2 regions of the Pseudoalteromonas sp. MER144-MNA-CIBAN-0113 genome follow, and region 1 is predicted to be linked to the other one. Evidence: predicted binding sites of a transcription regulator. Region 1 holds the regulator's gene; the other holds the start of a gene.
What was found. Region 1 encodes ArgR, which controls arginine synthesis, uptake and breakdown. Its sites were predicted from a motif close to ANTGAATANNTATTCANT; they were not measured.
Positions count from the first base shown of each region.

Region 2: a site for ArgR is predicted at 3,569-3,586, ahead of argC (N-acetyl-gamma-glutamyl-phosphate reductase). Genes of this name have one in related genera too.

Region 1 covers NZ_JBEOOG010000002.1:87,315-94,801, reverse strand. Annotated here, with positions in the region: gene AAEY57_RS01135 (DUF3718 domain-containing protein) at 43-417, opposite strand; gene folA (type 3 dihydrofolate reductase) at 500-991, opposite strand; gene cgtA (Obg family GTPase CgtA) at 1,063-2,214, opposite strand; gene rpmA (50S ribosomal protein L27) at 2,354-2,611, opposite strand; gene rplU (50S ribosomal protein L21) at 2,628-2,939, opposite strand; gene AAEY57_RS01110 (hypothetical protein) at 3,069-3,224, shown strand; gene ispB (octaprenyl diphosphate synthase) at 3,363-4,334, shown strand; gene mdh (malate dehydrogenase) at 4,410-5,342, opposite strand; gene argR (transcriptional regulator ArgR) at 5,568-6,035, shown strand; gene AAEY57_RS01090 (Dyp-type peroxidase) at 6,093-6,992, opposite strand; gene AAEY57_RS01085 (ABC transporter ATP-binding protein) at 7,039-7,487, opposite strand, start outside.
Region 2 covers NZ_JBEOOG010000003.1:50,741-58,227, reverse strand. Annotated here, with positions in the region: gene AAEY57_RS01575 (GGDEF domain-containing protein) at 1-432, opposite strand, end outside; gene panP (pyridoxal-dependent aspartate 1-decarboxylase PanP) at 692-2,317, shown strand; gene argE (acetylornithine deacetylase) at 2,367-3,512, opposite strand; gene argC (N-acetyl-gamma-glutamyl-phosphate reductase) at 3,734-4,747, shown strand; gene argB (acetylglutamate kinase) at 4,744-5,511, shown strand; gene AAEY57_RS01550 (ornithine carbamoyltransferase) at 5,519-6,451, shown strand; gene AAEY57_RS01545 (argininosuccinate synthase) at 6,448-7,487, shown strand, end outside.

The DNA of each region.
Region 1 (7,487 bases):
ACCGCGTTTAAACGCGGTTTTTTTTATTAATTAAGCTTTTATTTAAAGGCCTGCGCGGTCTTTAATAATAGGGATTAAAGCTGAACCAGCATGATTTGCCTCAGCCCAAGCGATATCTGCGCCATCTTCAAGTGAGCTTTTTGATAAGTTTTTAACAATGTACTCACCCGTATCAACCGCATTACTTGCAACAGCGTGACGCAATAAGTTGTTACCATTACAGAAAACTGCATCATAGATATTACGTACTTTCACACGTGAACTTTTTAGTTTGCTACGCAGACGATTTTTATCATCAGCGGCAATGTATTCACAGACTGAAACAGCTAACTGATCATCAGCGCTTACAGGCGCAGTATAAGCGAACGAACCCGCTGCAATAGCAGCAATTACAACTAGCTTTGGTAATTTAATCATTGATTGGACACCCTATATTAATACTTTTTTCGTACTCGACTGTTTAATATTGTACCAACACGCTCAGATTTTGGCAATAATGTTAAGAAACTTTATTCAAAGTTACGAACTTATAACTATATTTATTTTTATCATCGGGCGTCATCAACATTTCATCTGCAATTTGCCAGTTTGCAACACTTTTATAATCAGGAAATTGTGTATCCCCTTCAACATCTAAGTCTATAAAGGTTAAATACAAGCGCTGCGCCTGCGCTAAAAACTGCTGGTAGATGTTTCCGCCACCAATTATCATCACCTCTGCAACATCATTAACAAGCTCAAGTGCAGCTTCTGGTGTGGTTACTGTTTCAATTCCTGATGCGTGATAGTCTTTATTACGAGTAATAATAATATTACGTCGCCCAGGTAACGGTCGGCCTATTGATTCAAATGTTTTGCGCCCCATAATAACGGGTTTACCAGAGGTTACTTTTTTAAAGTGCTGAAGGTCACCAGGTAAATGCCATGGCATTTTATTATCTAAGCCAATGACACGGTTATTTGCCATTGCTGCAATCATTGAAATTATCACACTAAATACCCAATACTTTATTATTAATCAAAGAAAAAGGAGCGTTAGCTCCTTTTAAATATAAACAATTATTAACGCTCGTAGACAACTTCTACGTCGTAATCATCTTCATCCCAATCATCCCAGTCATCATCATCGCCTTTAGTGGCTTTTTGATGGTAGGTATCCCACTTAAATTCAACCTCTTCGTCTGCCACTTCTACAAACTTCTCTTTAGGCATGTTATCAAGTAGCGTCATGATGTCGTGAATTAATGGCTGCGTATTTAATTTATTAATTGCAGCAATACTGTAAATATTTTCAGACTCACCCAACTCTTCTGCAATTTGCTCACATAAGGCTTTGGCTTCATCTTCAGGCAATAAATCAATTTTATTAAATACTAACCAGCGTGGCTTTTCAGCAAGCTTAGGGCTGTACTGGTGTAGCTCGTTGATGATTGCAAATGCATTATCAACAGGATTAGAGCCATCAACTGGCATTACATCTATAATATGTAAAAGCACACGACAACGCTCTAAATGCTTTAAGAAGCGAATACCTAATCCCGCACCCTCTGACGCGCCTTCAATCAAACCTGGAATATCAGCGATGACAAATGATTTGTTTGCTTCCGGACGAACAACCCCTAAGTTAGGAATCAGCGTAGTAAATGGATAATCAGCTACTTTAGGTTTTGCAGCCGATACGCTGCGAATAAAGGTCGATTTACCGGCATTTGGTAAACCCAGTAAACCTACATCAGCCAGTAGCATTAGCTCTAACTTAAGGTTACGTACTTCACCCGGTGTGCCAAGTGTTTTTTGACGTGGAGCACGATTAGTACTTGATTTAAAACGCGCATTCCCCAAGCCATGGAAACCGCCTTTTGCAACCACAATTCGTTGACCATCTTGGGTTAAATCCCCTAATGATTCTTGTGTATCAACATCAATGATACGTGTCCCTACCGGTACTTTTACAATCAGATCTTCACCTTTTTTACCCGTACAATTACGGCTTTGACCGTTAGTACCGCGTTCTGCTCTATGAAAACGCTCGAATTGATAGTCAATAAGGGTATTTAAGTTTTCATCAGCTTGTAGATAAACACTACCACCGTCTCCACCGTCACCGCCATCAGGTCCACCATCTGGAACATATTTCTCACGACGAAAAGACACGATGCCGCTGCCACCGTCACCAGCTTCTGCGCGAATTTCTACTTCATCTACAAACTTCATGATTACTCACTTTAGGGATTGGCTTGTTAATAACTCTATTATATACCCAAGCCGTGCTGATTGCAGGCTGGGCTTGGGTATATATTTTGCTTAAAACAAAAAACCCCGCAAAGGCGGGGTTTTTTAACTACCTTGCTGATTACTCAGCTACGATAGTTACGTATTTACGGTTTAAAGGACCTTTTTGTTCAAACTGAACTTTACCATCTGCTTTTGCGAAGATAGTGTGGTCTTTACCGATACCTACGTTTGCGCCAGCATGGAAACGAGTTCCACGTTGACGAACAATGATGCTACCCGCTAGAACTGATTCGCCACCAAAACGCTTAACACCTAGGCGTTTGCTTTCTGAATCGCGACCGTTACGAGTACTACCAGCTGCTTTTTTATGTGCCATTTCTAAGTACCTCTAATTAAGCGCTAATGCCAGTGATTTTAACTTCTGTGAACCATTGACGATGGCCCATTTGCTTACGAGAATGCTTACGGCGTCTAAATTTAACAACCTTAATCTTCTCACCGCGACCGTGTGAAACAACCTCAGCTGTTACTTTACCACCGTTTACGAACGGTACACCAATCTCGATCTTCTCACCATCAGCAACTAAAAGTACTGAATCAAATTCAACTGCTGCACCAGTTTCAACGTCTAATTTCTCAAGACGAATTGTTTGACCTTCAGTCACACGGTGCTGTTTACCACCACTTTGGAAAACCGCGTACATAATTAACTCCGTCTGTGCGCCCTCAAATCGACGCAACTAAAATATTCTTCAATAGGGCGCGAAGTTTACGCTAATGCGAAAAAACTAGCAAGCCTCTTTTTGTAATTAAATGAATAAAAAGTAGCTGCATTGAGAGCAATTCAATATTTCCCCTATTTTATATTAAAATCCCCCTTTGCCAAGCGCTTTTTAACGGTTAGAGAAAATAAATTAGCAATCGCAAAGCAAGCCTATGTAGTTCAATTAACCGTCAAGGATGATTCAAATTTAAACCAGGGTGTTTAATCAATTATTCACCAAGTTAATAGGTCATTTAACCTACTTAAGGGTGTTTTTTTAAGGAATCATCACAAAATATCGAGCTTATGCGTTTTTTGTTGTACAATCTGCGCCGTTCACACATTAAAATTGGCTCGGAGATCAATGGATATAAAAGCTATCCAGGCGTTAATCGAAAGCGATATGAATGACGTCAATCAACTAATACATGCGCAAATGCGCTCAGATGTGGCGTTAGTTAATCAACTTGGTTTGTATATTGTTAACAGCGGTGGCAAACGTGTTCGCCCCATGTTGGCTATTTTGGCGGCTAAAGCGCTAGGTTACCAAGGTAAAGATCACATTACGCTAGCAACAATTATTGAATTTATTCATACCGCAACGCTTTTACATGACGATGTAGTAGATGAATCTAACTTGCGCCGTGGCACACCCACAGCAAATGCCGAGTTTGGTAATGCTGCTAGCGTACTGGTGGGTGATTTTATTTACACCCGCTCGTTTCAGCTAATGGTGGGTCTTGGTAAAATGCAGATAATGCAAGTATTAGCCGATGCAACCAATATTATTGCTGAAGGCGAAGTGCTGCAATTAATGAACTGCAACGACCCTGATACTACTGAAGCCAGTTATATGCAGGTTATTTACTCTAAAACCGCCAAGTTATTTGAAGCTGCAACAGGGCTAGCTGCTATTATTACTGAGCAAGATGACAGTGTATTAAACGCACTTAATTTGTATGGTATGCATTTAGGCACTGCTTTTCAGTTAGTGGATGATGTTTTAGATTACAACGCTGATGCCGACCAACTTGGTAAAAACATTGGCGATGATTTAGCTGAAGGTAAGCCGACGTTACCTCTTATATATGCAATGCAACACGGTAGTGAGCATCAAACACAGTTAATAAGAGACGCTATTGAGCACTGTAATGGTATGGAGCACCTTGACGAGATACTCGCTGCACTTAAACATACCAATGCCCTTGAGTTCACTATGCAAAAAGCAGAGCAAGAAGCAGAGAAAGCAATTGCTTGTTTAGATTGCTTAGCTGAATCAAGTTACAAGCAAGCGTTAATTAGCTTAGCTAGAATAGCGGTTGACCGCGACCACTAAGTAATACTGTGTAGATAATTCCGAGCAATAAAAAAGCCTGCAAGTGCAGGCTTTTTTATGGGTTAATTTTGGCTATTACGCCATAAAATCAACACCTTCTTTAATGTCTTTTTTCAGAGTTTCAAGCATGTCATTTTTTGCTTGCTCTTCAAATGCGCTTAAAGTGCCGTAAGAAAGAATTTCTTCTACGCCATTTTTACCTAAACGTACTGGATGTGCGAAGTACTCTGCATCGCCATTTTCAACAGCAACGTATGCATAATCTACAACGTCTTCACCTTGTAAGCCTTTAACTAAAGACATACAAAAACGTGCTGCAGCAGCACCCATTGATAATGTTGCAGAACCACCGCCCGCTTTAGCATTAACTACTTCAGTACCCGCGTTTTGGATACGTGGAGTCAGTGCAGCCACTTCTTCATCAGTGAAAGTAACACCTTCAACTTGAGAAAGTAACGGTAGGATAGTTGTGCCTGAGTGGCCACCAATTACTGGAACTTTAACGCTTGCTACGTCAACGCCTTTAAGCTCAGCAATGAACGCTTCAGAACGGATCACATCGAGTGTTGTAATACCGAATACACGTTTAGCATCATAAGTACCTGCTTTTTTAAATACTTCAGCAACAATTGGTACAGTGCCGTTAACTGGGTTAGTAATAATACCCACAAGCGCTTTAGGACAGTTAGCAACAATGCCTTCTGCTAGTGTTTTGATGATACCAGCGTTAACATTAAATAAATCAGCACGATCCATACCTGGCTTACGTGGCATACCCGCTGGGATAAGAACGATATCACAACCTGTTAATGCTTTATCTAGTGCATCTGCACCAAAACCTGCAACTTTAACATCTGTTGGGATGTGAGAAAGGTCAACAGCAACACCAGGAACTACTGGCGCAACATCATATAGTGATAATTCAGAGCCAGCTGGTAAACCTGTTTTTAATAATAAAGACAACGCTTGACCGATACCGCCTGCAGCACCTAATACAGCAACTTTCATTGGAATTCTCCGTGATTTAAGGTAGGAAATATTTGTGGTTCATAAGATAAAGAAATTAACGACTAAAAACAAATTTATCCTGCCTATTTTAGCTATATTTTCGACCATAGTTGTAAACTTTGCTGTTTAAACGCAGCAAAATGGCAACTTAAGCAAACAACTGCTGCATAATTATGCATTTTTGTGTAGAATTTGCAGTATCTATTACATAACTAATTAGACACTATGCAACCACAAGATAAACAAGAAGCATTGGTTAAAGCCTTTAAAGCACTTTTAAAAGAAGAAAACTTTGGCTCACAAGGCGAAATAGTTGATGCGTTAAAAGAGCAAGGCTTTGATAATATTAGCCAAAGTAAAGTGTCGCGAATGTTAAGTAAGTTTGGCGCGGTACGCACCCGTAATGCAAAACAAGAAATGGTATACTGTTTACCCGCCGAAATGGGGGTACCAACCGCTAAGAGCCCATTACGCCAGCTCGTTATTGATATTATGCATAACGAAATGATGATTATTATTCGCACCAGCCCAGGCGCTGCGCAGCTAATTGCGCGTTTACTTGATTCATTAGGTAAAGCAGATGGCGTATTAGGAACAATTGCCGGCGATGACACTATTTTTATTGCGCCAGCGAAAGTATCAGAAATAGACCTCACATTAGAGCGTGTGCGTATTTTGTTTGATACGGTTTAAACTCGTTTGGTTATCACTGTTACGGCTATACTGATACGTAGCCGTTACTGGCTTGTTTTATAACTGCTTTAAAAATCGCACTGAGGGTGCAAAAAACGCAGAGCCCATATCTGCTTGAGTAAAATCAAGCCAATGGTCGTAATACTCCCCCTGCCCTAATCGGCTATTGAGTACTTTCTCGAACGCATCCCCTTTAGCCGAGCACGTAATCATTAACATCCCCTGCTCATACACGTCGCCATAAGGCATACTTTGATTTAGTAATAATGCTTGCCCCTGTTCATCTTTTAATTCACTTCGGGTTGCATGGCTGCTCTCAAGTGCGGGGCTTATTAGGGTATTGTCGAGACGAGTACGCCCCATTATTTGTTCTTGTTCTTGCAACGACAAGTGCTGCCATAACGTTAAGTCATGCTTATAGCGCTGAACATGAATATAGCTGCCTTGATCTTCAAAGCTATCAGGCTTATTAACGAGGGCCGTTACCCGTTTTTGACGACCATGCGGGGTATCACCGGCATAAATAAAACCATTAAAATCACGGCCATCTAAAAAGCGAAAATTACGAATTTGCTCAACCAGCTCAACATCAGGGTTGAAAAGTTTTAATATTTGCAATGCAAACAGGTGGTTTACATCTTCTCTGTCTGAGCGGATTTGTACAAATAAATCGCATGGCCTTGCACTCATAACAAACTCGCTATGGGTAATATTAGGAAAGCTTTGCAGCTCACTTGGCATATAATCAGGCAGAATGTGTGGCCAATATTGCGCGCCAATGGCGACCATACAAGAAAGCATAGATTCAGAGAATTGATCACTAAACTCATCTTCAATATCGCTCACTTTTTTAAGCTTAGCGCGAAGTGATTCGTCGTGACCATCAAGTACATTAAAAAATAAGTGCAAACCGTGTAAGTTTGCTTCAGCACAAATCCCTGATTGCGCTTGCGCCATTGTCATTCCTTACTTTTTAGAGCAAAACACAGCGATTAATTACGATTCAAAAAAAATTCACCGTGTGCGGTTTTATTTTTATTATAACCTGTTCATTAATTTCAAATGACTGGCCATACTGGGCTGCAACTTCTATTTCTTGCTCATCAATAACCACAGTGTATACATAAGCGGAGCCAATAAAGCGACTACTTAATATACTAACCCGCTCAGATTGCTGTTGCGTATCGTTATTACTAACAAGTTCAAGTTGATGCGGACGCACATAAATAACGCCCTTATCGGCCACGCCATGCTGCTGTGGCTGTATTGATTCAACCACCCCAAACTGCGTTTGATATTCAGTGGCGGTTAATGCGGTTGCGCTTAAGTATATGCCCTGACCCAGAAACTCTGCAACCTCCTTTGAACGTGGTTTAGCAAAAAGCTGTTCTGGCGTACCTTGCTGCGCAATTTTACCTTGGTGCATAACCGCTAGCGTATCTGAAAAAGCAA
Region 2 (7,487 bases), on a different contig from region 1:
AAAAATAGGGGCCGTTGATAAAAATGCAGCCATAGTTATTGGCGTGGCTTCGGGATAAAGATCTAAAAACTGAGTAACTTTACCGTTATTTTGATCATCTTGAGTGTAGCTAGAGGCAGTAAAATAAACATTTTCATCAATCAGTACCATTGAATATAAATAATCTATATTTAAATCATTGGCCAATGCCGAAAGCTGGTCGGCTTTATTTTGATAGCTTGAAAAGCTAATTTCTTGCGCTACTTTATCGTGATAATCACTACCTAAAATGTACTTTACGCTGGTGGCTGCATTTAATAAACGATTATCAATGCTGCGTATCACATCATTATTGATGGCAGTGTAGGTGTAGTAACTGTAGATTATTAAGCTGACTAAAAAAAAGACGGTACCGAGCGCCAACCGAGTTAATTTTAGATTTCCTTTTAGCATGTAACATCCTTATTTTTTGTTAGATTTATTATACTTAAAAATTATAAATGCCCAATATTTTAATTACCCTTTGTACTAAATATAAAAAATAGTGAAATGTTATCTATTTTGTATTGTCTTTTATGGCTTAAAGCGAGACATTTTTGTCATATTGCAGTAAAGTTAGCGCAATTTTTTAGAAATGCCGTTGCTTAAAAACACCTTAAATTAGCGTGTTTTACAAACTAACAGGTGTTTTAGTCACACACTAGGTATGAAGATGGATCAAAAGCGTTGTGCCGTCGCCTCTAAAGAAAGCCTCAAACGGATATTTACCGTTCCAGAGGCCCCTGACTCAACTTTGAGCAAAATAGAGCTTGAAATTTCGAGTAATTTAGCAGGTTTCTTAAACGAAAATATCGCGGCAATTGAAAAACCATTACATGAAATAGAAAAAGATTTTCAATCGGCGGCTATCCCTGAAGAGCCAACGTTTGTGTCTTGCTATGCCCAAGATATTATGGAACAGCTGGTTGCTCATTCTGTACATACCGCAGCGCCAAGCTTTATTGGTCACATGACATCTGCTCTGCCACATTTTTTACTGCCGTTATCGAAATTAATGGTCGGGCTAAATCAAAACCTTGTAAAAATAGAAACCTCAAAAGCGTTTACCCCATTAGAGCGTCAAGTTTTAGGAATGATGCATCATTTAGCTTATGGACAAAATGATGGCTTTTATTCTAAATGGATGCACAGTGCAAAAACCTCTTTAGGAGCATTTTGCTCTGGTGGCACAGTAGCTAACATTACAGCACTTTGGATTGCCCGCAACCGCTTATTGAAAGCGGATGGCAACTTTAAAGGCATTGCTGCACAAGGTTTAGTGGCGGGAATGCTTCATTATGGTTACAAAGGACTGGCGGTTTTAATCTCTGAGCGAGGTCATTACTCATTAGGCAAATCGGTTGATTTATTAGGTATTGGCCGTGAGAATTTAATTGGTATTAAAACATCGGCTGATAATAAAGTTGATGTAGATGCTATGCGAGAAAAAGCGCTAGAGCTTGAAGCGCAAGGCATTAAAGTGATGGCAATTATTGGTGTAGCCGGAACGACTGAAACTGGTAATATCGATCCACTTGAAGACATGGCTAATTTAGCACAAGAGATTAATTGCCACTTTCATGTTGATGCGGCGTGGGGCGGAGCTACTTTACTTTCTAATACCCATAGGCACCTTTTAAAAGGTATTGAGCATGCAGATTCAATCACCATTGATGCGCATAAACAAATGTATGTACCGATGGGAGCAGGTTTGGTGCTGTTTAAAGACCCTGCTGCAACTGATGCCATAGAGCATCATGCTGAATATATTTTACGTAAAGGCTCTAAAGATTTAGGCAGCCATACCCTTGAGGGGAGCCGCCCTGGTATGGCGATGTTAGTGCATGCTTGCTTACGTGTTATTGGTCGTAAAGGCTATGAAATGCTTATCGATCGCAGTATTAAAAAAGCACGTTACTTTGCTGGTTTGATAAAAGCAGATGAAGACTTTGAATTAATATCAGAACCCGAACTGTGTTTATTAACTTATCGTTATGTTCCTAAGCAAATTAAAAATGCGATAGCACAGGCCGATGCACAGACCCGTTTAGATATTTTTGCCGCGCTTAATCGCTTTACTGCTAGCATGCAAAAACGACAACGTGAATCGGGTCGCTCGTTTGTATCGCGTACACGTTTAACGCCAGTTCAATATGATAACCAACCAACCGTGGTATTTAGAGTGGTGCTTGCGAATCCGCTTACATCAGGTGCAATATTAAAAGAGATATTAGAAGAGCAGAAAGAACTAGCTCAAACCGACCCTGTATTTAAAAAGTATTTACGAAAATATATGTAACCATAAATGCTATAAAAAAGACGCTTAATAGCGTCTTTTTTGTTACTGATTAAAAGCAACTCGCCTTTATGAGGTTGCTGATAATTTGTTGCGAAGGCTTTATTTTTTCCATCGCTAAATATTCATCGGGCTGATGCGCTTGGTTAATTGAACCCGGACCCATGACGATGGTTTCACAACCCAGTTGTTGTATAAATGGTGCCTCAGTACAGTAATTAACAGCCACTGCTTTTTGCCCTGCTATATTTTCGGCTAGTTTAACTAACGCGCTGTCTGTGCTTCCTGTAAATGCTGGAATTGGCTCATGTAAATCAATCACACTGACCGAATTAGGGTATTGCTGATTTATATCGTAGGTTGCATCAAGCAGCAATGCTTGTAGCTCTTGTACACTTAAGCCAGGAAGAGGGCGCATATCAATGTGCATTTCACAGCAACCGCAAATCCGATTTGCATTATCGCCCCCATGAATATTACCTAAATTGAGCGTTGGGTGAGGAATTTCAAAGTGATTTATTGAATATTTATTCTTAAGTTGTTCTTTTAAGATTAGCAATTTTGTAATCACTTTATGCATCACTTCGATGGCGTTAAGACCCCGTTCGGGATCTGAGCTATGTCCTGAACGGCCGACAACTCTTATTGCTGTACTCATATGGCCTTTATGAGTAAATACTGGCGTCATATCAGTAGGTTCACCAATAATACAGCGACTTGGCTTTAAATTTGGGTGCTTACAGATTTGTTGTGCGCCAGCCATAGTGGTTTCTTCGTCTGCGGTGGCTAATATTAAAATTGGTTGTGTTTGTTGCTTTTCATCAAGCTCACTAATAGCCTGCAGTACAAAAGCAAAAAAACCTTTCATATCAATGCTACCTAAGCCAAATAGTTTGTTATCTCGCTCAGTTAATTTAAATGGGTTGTGATTCCAACGACTATCATCAAATGGCACTGTATCAGTGTGGCCTGCTAGCATTAAACCGCCGTCGCCTTGACCGCGTTTTGCTAATAAGTTGTAGCGACCTTTGTTGCCTTCTAACTCTATTATTTCACAGTTAAAACCTAAGCTTTCACACCATTGCGCTAGCAATTCAATGACACTTTTATTACTCATGCATAAATGATCTTCAATGGCACTGATAGAGGGGGCAGCAATCAATTGCTGGTACATCGAAATAAATGACGGCAGAGACATAAAAAATTCCAAAATAAGTATTCATTTTAATTGCATAACAATATAAAAGTATTTACTATGAATATCAATTCACTTTTTAAGCATAAATATATTAAAGTTACGCCATGAAAATAATACGACGATAGTTATCACTCATAAATTTAATCTGTTTGGCTGGGTTAGACCCTAGTGTAAACAAACAACATGGAATGTGGTCACTAATTTTAGATAAAGAGTAAATAATGAACGTAGTAATTATAGGTGCCAGCGGTTACAGCGGCGCAGAACTGGCTAGCTTAGTAGCAAAACATCCAACGCTTTCACTAACTGGCTGTTATGTATCAGCGCAAAGTTTAGATAGACATAAGTTGCTTAGTGAATTGTATCCTGAGCATTTAGGGTTACTTGATTTACCTTTGCAGCCACTAAATGAACATGCACTTGCTGATATCACTCATTCAGCAGATTACGTTTGTCTGTGCACCGATCATAAAGTAAGTGTGGATTTAGCGCCTCAGTTTTTAGCGATGGGCAAAAAGGTATTTGACCTTTCCGGTGGCTATCGTCTTGCAAGTAATGATGATTACGTTACTTATTATGGCTTTGAACACCAACATCCAGAACTACTTAATCAAGCGGCTTATGGTCTTGCTGAATGGAATAGTAAAGTCATTACTGATGCTCAGTTAATTGCTGTTGCTGGCTGCTATCCAACGGCTGCATTAAATGCATTAAAGCCTCTTCAACAAGCGTGCTTGTTGAGTGATGAAAAAATTATTATTAATGCGGTTTCTGGCGTAACTGGCGCAGGGCGAAAAGCCAGCATCGGTACGCATTTTTGTGAGGTATCACTTGCACCCTATGGTTTGTTTAATCACCGTCACGGGCCTGAAATACAACAGCACCTAGGTCATGAGGTGTTATTTACTCCTCATTTAGGTAATTTCCCGCGCGGTATTTTAGAAACTATTTATGTGCAATTAAAGCCGGGTGTGACCAGTGAGCAAGTAGCTAAAGCTTATCAAGTATTGGCTGATGAGCCATTAATTCGTTTGCTTGGCAGCAAAATCCCTTCGATTAAAGGGGTGGCCAAACAACCTTATGTAGATATTGCGTGGCAGCAGCAAGGCTCACAGTTAATAGTAATGGCAGCAATTGACAACTTATTAAAAGGGGCAGCTGGTCAGGCTTTGCAATGTATTAATTTATCAATGGGGCTTCCCCACACTACAGGTCTAATAGGAGCGTTTAGATGAGCAGTAAAACGTGGGTTATTAAACTCGGTGGTGCAGTACTCAATACTGAAAATGCCGCTAAAGCATTATTTGAAATACTCAACGAGCAAGATGATGCTCAGTTTGTGATTGTGCATGGTGGTGGCTCATTAGTTGATAGCTGGTTAAAAGAGGCTGGTTTTGCCAGTGCTAAACACCAAGGTTTACGTATTAGCCCTAAAGAACAGATGCCTTATATTGTTGGAGCCCTTGCGGGTGCGGCAAACAAACAACTCATGGCGCAAGCAATTAGTGTTGGTCATAAGCCGGTGGGGTTAAGTTTATATGAAGCAGGGATCACCGCCTCGCAAAAATTAAAAGCATTGGGTCAAGTAGGTCAATGTCACAACAATGCTGATTCTATTATTAATGATTTACTCAGTGCTGGCCGGTTACCAATCATCAGTTCTATCGGCTTTGATGAGCAGGGCTTGTTATACAACGTTAATGCCGATGAAGCAGCCGCCGCAATGGCAAATAATTTAAATGCAGAACTTATTTTTATGACGGACGTAGAGGCGGTACTTGATGCCAATAAGCAGCCTTTACATCAACTTGACACAAAACACATTGATACTTTAATTGCAGAGGGAGTAATTTTGGGCGGGATGGAGGTCAAAGTTAAGACCAGTCTTCACGCTGCCCAACATTTACGACGAGGTGTGTACATTTCCAGCTGGCAAAAGCCAGAAAACTTAACTGCTTTGCTGCAAGGCGAGCATGTCGGAACTAAAGTAACACCATAGGTTGAACATGTTTAAAGATTTTTTAACGGGTCTAGAATTAGACCAACAAGGCGCACTAAATTTATTAAAGTTAGCGCAAGATATTAAAGAAAGCCCAAGTAAATATAGCCAAGTGCTAGCTGGTAAGTCAGTGGTTACTTTGTTTGAAAAGCAAAGTTTACGTACTCGCCTTTCATTTGATATTGGTATAAACCGTTTAGGGGGCCATGCGGTTTACCTTGACCAACAAAATGGTGCAATGGGCGCCCGCGAATCAATAAAAGATTTTGCCTTAAATATTTCGACTTGGGCAGACGGGATTGTTGCGCGGGTTAATCAGCACAGTACGTTAACGACACTCGGTGAGTATTCATCCGTTCCTGTGATTAACAGTTTGTGTGATTTATATCACCCATGCCAAGCATTAGCTGATTTTTTAACGCTACAAGAAGTACATGGTGATGTTAGCCAGTTAAAGCTTGCCTACCTAGGTGAGGGCAATAATGTAACGCACTCATTAATGCTATTAGCCGCTACTTTAGGAACAGACTTTGTCGCTGTAACACCAAAAGGCAGCTCACCTGATTCGCAAGTACTTAAAAAAGCAGAGCAAATAGCAGCGATGAATGGCGCTTCTGTAATGGTAAGTGACAGGGTTGAGGCTGCAGTAGGCGCTAATGTTGTTTACGCCGATACCTGGGTATCAATGGGGGATACAACTCCTCTTGAGCAAGTAAAAGAAAAATACATGCCTTATCAATTAAACCAGGCATTGTTAGAAAAAACCGGTGCAACTACGGTATTACATTGCCAACCGGCACACCGTGAGTTTGAAATTACTTCTGAGGTAATGGATGGCCCTGCATCAAAAATTATACAGCAAGCAGAAAACCGCATGCATGCGCAAAATGCGCTACTAGTTACATTGTTAAATCCAAATTTTGTTAAGGAACACCTATGAGTTCAATTAAAAAAGTCGTTTTAGCCTATTCTGGTGGTCTTGATACATCGGCTATCGTGCCATGGTTAAAAGAGAACTACGGCTGTGAAGTTATTGCCTTTGTTGCCGATGTTGGCCAAGGAGCTGAAGAACTTGAAGGCGTAGAAGCTAAAGCTATAGCGTCTGGTGCATCTGAGTGTTACGTGGTTGATTTAAAAGATGAGATGGTAAGCGATTATATTTACCCAACGCTTAAAACGGGTTCTATATATGAAGGGACTTATTTACTTGGTACTTCTATGGCGCGTCCAATCATTGCTAAAGCGCAAGTTGAAATTGCACGTAAAGTAGGTGCCGATGCACTTTCTCATGGCTGTACGGGTAAAGGTAACGACCAAGTACGTTTTGAGTCATGTTTTGCCGCACTCGCACCTGATTTAAAAGTGATTGCGCCATGGCGTGAGTGGGATTTATCAAGCCGTGAATCATTGCTTGATTACCTAGCTGAACGTGACATTCCATGTTCTGCGTCAGCAACTAAAATTTACAGTCGTGATGCTAACGCATGGCATATTTCTCACGAAGGCGGTGAACTTGAAGACCCTTGGTGTGAACCAAGTGAGCAAGTATGGACCTGGACTAATTCACCAGAGCAAGCCCCAGATAAAGCTGAACACGTCATTTTATCGGTTGTTGAAGGTGAAGTAGTTGCTGTAAATGGCGAAGAGCTTAAACCTTATGATTGTTTAGTTAAATTAAACGACATTGCATCACCTCATGGTGTGGGCCGTGTCGATATTGTAGAAAACCGTTTAGTGGGTATGAAATCGCGTGGTTGTTATGAAACGCCAGGCGGCACTGTGATCATGGCAGCGCTGCAAGCTATTGATGAGCTCGTACTTGATAAAGCGAGCCGTAAATGGAAAGAAGTACTCGGGGGTGAATTTTCACACTTAGTCTACGACGGTCGTTGGTTTACGCCACTAAAAGATTCTATTTTAGCCGGTGCAGAAGCGCTGTCTACACTAGCAACGGGCGAAGTGGTACTTAAGCTTTA